3 regions of the Mesorhizobium sp. M0296 genome follow, and region 3 is predicted to be linked to each of the others. Evidence: predicted binding sites of a transcription regulator. Region 3 holds the regulator's gene; each other region holds the start of a gene.
What was found. The regulator HrcA, encoded in region 3, represses chaperone genes, less so after heat shock. The targets are predictions, from matches to a motif close to GTTAGCACTCNCNNNNNGNGAGTGCTAAC.

Region 1 (2,199 bases), on a different contig from region 3:
TGGCTGTCAGCTCTTGCCCTTGCCACGTGGGGCATTGGCCTCGGCCTGCTTACTCTGCGCGCCGAATGCGCCTTCAGGTTTCGGCGGTGCTTTCACCTGTTTCGGCTTTCTGATCTCGCGGCTGCTGCGTTTCTGTCCCTTGGCCATTGCCGAACGTCCTTTTTATGAGTGTTGCGCCATCCGGTTGATCCGGGCCTAGCGGTTCCAAGCGGTCTTGGGTCGCAACCCGTTCATGGCGCTCGTCGTCATTGCGAAGGCGGTATTGAAACGAGTTGTCGCGCGGAGGTAGCGTTGCGGTGATCCGGTATATATCCCCAAGCTTGGGCGACGTTTGGAACCCGCCCTTCAGCCGGACGCACTGCCCAATCGAAAAAAGATGTTTTGCAGCGTCGCGCGGGGTTGCACGGCGGGATGGTGCCATCATGATTGTTCAAGGTCCTTTGCGAGGGCGGCTTCCAGGTCCGCTGGATTGATCGGCACCATCTGCTGCGTCGGAGCCTGCGTGGCGACCGCCGGCAGGTGCATGAAAGCGCCGACTCGTCGCCAGGCAAGCCGGGAGGTGCCCTCTACCAGCTCCTCGTCGTGGTCGACGCGGTAGTCTCCCGCCGGTTGCGGCGCGTCAAAACCCGGCAAGCGGAAATCCGATGAAAAGTGAACGACAGTTTGCGTGGTGCGGCTGGTCATATTGCAGGCCTCCGCAGGAGCACGCGGATGCGCCTCCTGCATCATTCCCGCTCGAACCGGACGACCCCGATGCTGCCAGTACATCCGTGGTCAGCGCCAGGGTCCAATCCAGATCGAACAGAGCGAAGTGCGCGCCGGATCGGCGGTATGCATTCACTGTCGAGATTCGGGGTGTATGGCGGGTCTAGGTCTCTGACACCGCGAAAGCCAATCGGCCAAAATCAACGCACTCTATATATGCTCCTCAATCGAGCTGCGAACAAGGCGCGAGCACTTTTAAATTTGGGTACTTTCGCGTAACGGCAAAAGGAGAGGCTAAGCCAACTACCTTTACACGGAAATAATTAGACAGCCACCAATTTATATTTTCCTGTTTCCAGGCTATCAGGTTTTATTTTTGGCACTCCTATCATTCGAGTGCCAAAGGGCCTAATACAAAGGCGCGGCCCACCTATGCGCCGGCCGCAGAAAGAATCCCAATGAAATTCCGGCCACTTCACGACCGCGTCGTCATCCGACGCGCCGAAGGCGATATCAAATCCAAGGGCGGGATCATCATTCCCGACAATGCCAAGGAAAAGCCGCAGGAAGGCGAGGTGATTGCCGTCGGTCCGGGCTCGCGCGACGAAAGCGGCAAGCTGATCCCTCTCGACGTGAGGGCTGGCGACGCCGTCATGTTCGGCAAATGGTCGGGAACCGAGGTCAAGATCGACGGCGAAGATCTCCTTATCATGAAGGAGACCGACATCATGGGCATCATCGACAAGGCCAAAGCGGCCAAGAAAGCTGCCTGACCGAGCGATTTTCCCGCTCTCCTCATTTCAAGACTGAACTGGACGAAAAATCATGTCTGCCAAGGAAATCAAATTCGCAACCGACGCTCGTGACCGCATGCTGCGCGGGGTCGAAATCCTGAACAACGCCGTCAAGGTAACGCTCGGTCCCAAGGGCCGCAATGTCATCATCGACAAGGCCTATGGCCCGCCGCGCATCACCAAGGACGGCGTCACCGTCGCCAAGGAGATCGAGCTTTCCGACAAGTTCGAGAATATGGGCGCGCAAATGGTGCGCGAAGTGGCCTCGAAGACCAATGACCTGGCCGGGGACGGCACCACGACCGCAACTGTGCTTGCCGCCTCCATTCTTCGCGAAGGTGCAAAGCTTGTTGCCGCCGGCATGAACCCGATGGATTTGAAGCGCGGCATCGACCTTGCCGTAGCCGCCGTCGTGAAGGACATCCAGGCCCGGTCCAAAAAGGTGAAATCATCGGAGGAGATCGCCCAAGTCGGCACGATTGCCGCCAATGGCGACGCGTCCGTCGGTGCGATGATCGCCGAGGCGATGAAGAAGGTTGGCAATGAAGGTGTAATCACAGTCGAGGAAGCCAAGACGGCCGAGACTGAACTCGAGGTGGTCGAGGGCATGCAGTTCGATCGCGGCTATCTCTCTCCCTACTTCGTTACCAACCCAGAGAAGATGCGCGTGGAACTGGAGGATCCGTACATACTCCTGCAC
Region 2 (2,199 bases), on a different contig from region 3:
GTCCGAAGATTTGACTTTCCTGGCCCTGGTTTGAATGTCCTTCACCACAGCAGCCACAGCAAGGTCGATGCCGCGCTTGAGATCCATTGGGTTCATGCCCGCGGCAACGAATTTGGCACCTTCGCGCAGGATGGAAGCGGCCAGCACCGTGGCTGTCGTCGTGCCGTCGCCGGCAAGGTCGTTGGTCTTCGAGGCCACTTCGCGCACCATCTGGGCGCCCATGTTCTCGAACTTGTCGGCAAGCTCGATTTCCTTGGCGACGGCGACACCATCCTTGGTGATGCGCGGCGCGCCATAGGCCTTGTCGATGACGACATTGCGGCCTTTGGGGCCGAGCGTCACCTTGACGGCGTTGTTCAGAATTTCGACGCCGCGAAGCATCCGGTTGCGGGCATCGGTAGCGAATTTGATTTCCTTGGCAGACATGATTTTACGTCCAGTTCAGTCTTGAAATTGCGGGATCGGAAATCGCCCGGTCAGGCGGCTTTCTTGGCCGCTTTGGTCTTCTCGACGATGCCCAAAATGTCGCTCTCCTTCATGATCAGGAGGTCCTCGCCATCGATCTTGACCTCGGTGCCGGACCATTTGCCGAACAGGATGAGATCGCCGGCCTTGACGTCGAGCGGGATCAGCTTGCCGCTCTCGTTACGCGAGCCCGGGCCGACGGCGATCACTTCGCCTTCCTGAGGCTTTTCCTTGGCGGTGTCGGGAATAATGATCCCGCCCTTGGATTTGGTATCGCCTTCCGCGCGCCGAATGACGACGCGGTCGTGGAGTGGTCGGAATTTCATTGGGGTTCTTTCTGCCGCCGCACATAGAGCGACTGCAACACTTAACATAGCCCCTTTGGCACTCGAATGATAGGAGTGCCAAATTTTTAATTCCTCAACCGAAAATATTTGAAATGTAAATCAGTCGTTGTTACCGGCGCTTTTGGCCGTCCGAAAGGCGGAGCCATAAGCAATTTTATTGTAATTCATCCCTCTTACTTTTGCCGACAACAGACTATATTAACCCGCAATTACGCACCAAACCTATTGAGCCTTGATTGAATGTTTATATACAGTTCGCGAAAATTTGGCACGATTTGGCTTTCCCGGTCCCGATCGACATAGGTCCGCGACCTTCGACCAACCATGAAGCACCGAATTTTCGACGGCGAATGTATAGCGCTTATCCGGCGCGCATGTCGCTCTGTTCGAGCCTTTGAACCACGGCGCTGACCACGGATGTACTGGCAGCATTGGGATCTTTCCGGTTCGGATGGAAAAGATGCAGGAGGGGCGTCGGCGTGCTCCTGCGGAAAGCCGCACCCCCTCATGCAACGCAGCCTCCCCGCGTGGGGAGCGGTTGCCTGCGCTACGGCGGCGGCTTTCCATGCGAGCCGCTTCAAAAATGATGCTGCGAAACGGCGCTGGCTTTATCCGACGAACGCCTCACGCATCCGAGCGAACATGCCGGGCTGTCTCCCGGCAATCGCCGCACGGATGTGACGGGCGGCCGTTGCGGCGGTCACCGTCGCGCCGAAATGGCAATAGCAGATGATCTCATGCAATTGCCTGTCGGTCAGTTCGAAGAACCGCTTCGCTTCGCCGTAGTTGTCGTTTTCCAACCCGGCGGCGCGGAGGACAGGATCCTCGAAAGCGACTGAGATCGGCGAGCCGTCGCCGCGCATGGCCCCGCGTGCTCTAACCGGCTGATACTCGGTCTGGTGCAGCGTCGAGAGGCGCCGGTCAGGGTTCCGTTCAAGGAGCTCCGCCCAGTGTTCAAGACGCTCGCTGCGCGACATGGCCTGGCGCGGGTAGGCCTGATCGATCTCGGCGACGATCTGCAGTTGCTCGATCGTCTGGTGTTTCATTTTGGCCTCCTATTCGGACGATAGTTGGTCCACCCATATCCTTCTTATGCCTGCGGCCAGCGTGACTCCAACCGATCGTGAAGTCCAATCACGATGATGCTGGGAGGGCTTCCCCCACGAAAATGCGGAGGCTTCGCAAAGATCCGGCCATTAATTTGGCGAACGCGGTCAAATGCGCGGCTGTTCGACGATGTCGGTCTGGAGTCCGTGCCGATCGAGGTGATCGACGGGCAGAGTCTGTGCTGGAGTAGCCCGGCTCCATCGCTGGCCGGGCAGCGGGATCAAGCGAGTGGCAGTTTAGCTTCGAAACCGCCGTAATTCTGAACGCGCACAATGCGAAG
Region 3 (2,199 bases):
GACGATGCCGGATGCGATCATTTCAGCCGAAAAGCCCGACGGCAATTCTGGCTTGGCGCTTTCGGGCCGTTCCGCCACGCCGGCGCCGTTCGAAGCGGATTGGGCGGGGTCGGCTGCCGGCATGTCTCGCGGCCCAATCAGGCGTCGGACGCCAGGCCTGTCGGCTTGCCAATCGCCAAACGCGGCTTCGCCTTTGAGCACATTCTGGTCCGCCTGCTGGGCGGCTGCCGGTGTCGCAACAAGGAGGGCAGCGGCAACGGCCGCAAAGCCGCCAGATCGGATCATCAACGTCCTCCGGGATTCGCCTCGAACAGGGCAAACGGCATCAGGTATTGATCGTTCCAAGCGGCCGTCCAGCACACGAGGATTTGAAGCCGAACCCGTTCAGTTGCCAGAGGCGTAAAAGTCGTCGTCGAGGCGCTTTTCCAGCGCGACCAGATCGGCCGGCAGCGGCAAACCCATCGCCCGCATCTCTTGCAGCTTCTCGCGCAATTGCTCTTGCACCTCGTGCTGATCCTCTGGCTGGTTGATCATTTCTTCGAGCAGCAGACTGATCTGGGCCTTGAACGATTCCAGCGCCATTCTTTTCTCCTCCTTGCGGCAGGCCCGCGGCGGCTCCTAGCTCAGCATGCGCGAAATCAGCTGCGCGGTATAGTCGACCATCGGTACTATGCGCGCATAATTCAGCCGCGTCGGCCCGATGACGCCGAGCGCACCGACGACGCGCGCGTCCTTGTCGCGATAGGGTGCCACCACCAGCGAGGAGCCAGACAGCGAAAACAGCTTGTTTTCCGAACCGATGAATATGCGCACGCCTGGGCCTGCCTCGGCGAGGTCGAGAAGCTGGATCAGCCCATCCTGCGTCTCCAGATCCTCAAACAGATGCCGCAGCAATTCTATGTCGGCCTGGGCAGTGACGTTTTCCAGGAGATTGGCGCGGCCGCGCACGATAAGCCGCCCAGGCACGCCGCTTTCAGCGCCTGCCCAGACCGCCAGGCCCTTCTCGACCAGATCCTGCGACAGCGTGTCGAGGGCTGCCCTGGTCTCTTCCTTGATGCGGGCGATCTCGACCCGCGCCTCGGCCAGGGTGCGACCGCGGATATGGGCGTTGAGGAAGTTGGAGGCTTCGTGCAATTGCGAGATGGTGATGCCGGCGGGCAGATCGATGACGCGATTTTCGACGTCGCCGTTCTGCGAGACCAGCACGGCCAGCGCCTTGGTCGGCTCGAGCTGGATGAATTCGATGTGCTTAAGCGCCACCTCATTCTTGGCGGCGAGCACGAGGCCGGCGCCGCGCGACATGCCGGACAGCATCTGGCTGGCCTCGGTCAGCATATGCTCCAGCGTCGCGCCCGAGCCGGAGGCGCGCACCTGGGCCTCGATGGTGCGGCGCTCCTCGTCGGAGAGGTCACCAAGTTCCATGAAAGCATCGACGAAGAAGCGCAGGCCTGCCTGAGTCGGCAGCCGGCCAGCCGAAATGTGCGGCGCATAGATCAGGCCGAGATGCTCAAGGTCGCTCATCACGTTGCGGATGGTGGCCGGCGACAGCGACGACGGCAGGATGCGCGACAGGCTGCGCGAACCGACCGGCTCGCCATCCCTCAAATAGGAATCGACGATGCGCCGGAAGATGTCGCGCGAACGCATGTCGAGCGATTGAAGCGCGGGCGATTGCAGCGCGTGCGACGGGAGCACGTGCGACTGCAAACCGGGATCGACTGCCTTTGTCATTTCGAGCCAAAAACCTCCGCCCCGAAGATATAGACTTCCGCGGTGTCGGCGCAACCGGTCCATTTTCCTTTGCGCCTCACGCCCCGTGCGGCTACAAGCCGGCCAAGATTCCCCGGCCAAGATTCCGAAGAAAGAAAGAAGCCTGAATGCGCCCTTCCAAACGCCAATTCGACGAAATGCGCCCCATCTCCTTCGAGCGCGGCGTCTCCAAGCATGCGGAAGGCTCGTGCCTGGTGAAGTTCGGCGACACGCATGTGCTGTGTACGGCCAGCCTGGAGGAAAAGGTGCCGGGCTGGATGCGCAACTCCGGCAAGGGCTGGGTGACGGCGGAATACGGCATGCTGCCGCGTTCGACCGGCGAGCGCATGCGCCGCGAGGCTTCGGCCGGCAAACAAGGCGGCCGCACGCTGGAAATCCAGCGGCTGATCGGCCGCTCCCTGCGCGCCGTGGTCGATCTGCAGGCGCTCG

Region 1: a site for HrcA is predicted at 1,081-1,109, ahead of NKI97_RS32430 (co-chaperone GroES). Genes of this name have one in related genera too.
Region 2: a site for HrcA is predicted at 846-874, ahead of groES (co-chaperone GroES). Genes of this name have one in related genera too.

What each region holds. Positions count from the first base shown of each region.
Region 1 is NZ_JAMYRZ010000058.1:8,836-11,034, reverse strand. It holds gene NKI97_RS32440 (hypothetical protein) at 74-424, opposite strand; gene NKI97_RS32435 (hypothetical protein) at 421-684, opposite strand; gene NKI97_RS32430 (co-chaperone GroES) at 1,164-1,478, shown strand; gene groL (chaperonin GroEL) at 1,531-2,199, shown strand, end outside.
Region 2 is NZ_JAMYRZ010000010.1:28,069-30,267, reverse strand. It holds gene groL (chaperonin GroEL) at 1-426, opposite strand, end outside; gene groES (co-chaperone GroES) at 477-791, opposite strand; gene NKI97_RS12080 (hypothetical protein) at 1,421-1,858, opposite strand.
Region 3 is NZ_JAMYRZ010000011.1:60,242-62,440, reverse strand. It holds gene NKI97_RS13250 (PQQ-dependent sugar dehydrogenase) at 1-285, opposite strand, end outside; gene NKI97_RS13245 (hypothetical protein) at 385-582, opposite strand; gene hrcA (heat-inducible transcriptional repressor HrcA) at 619-1,731, opposite strand; gene rph (ribonuclease PH) at 1,878-2,199, shown strand, end outside.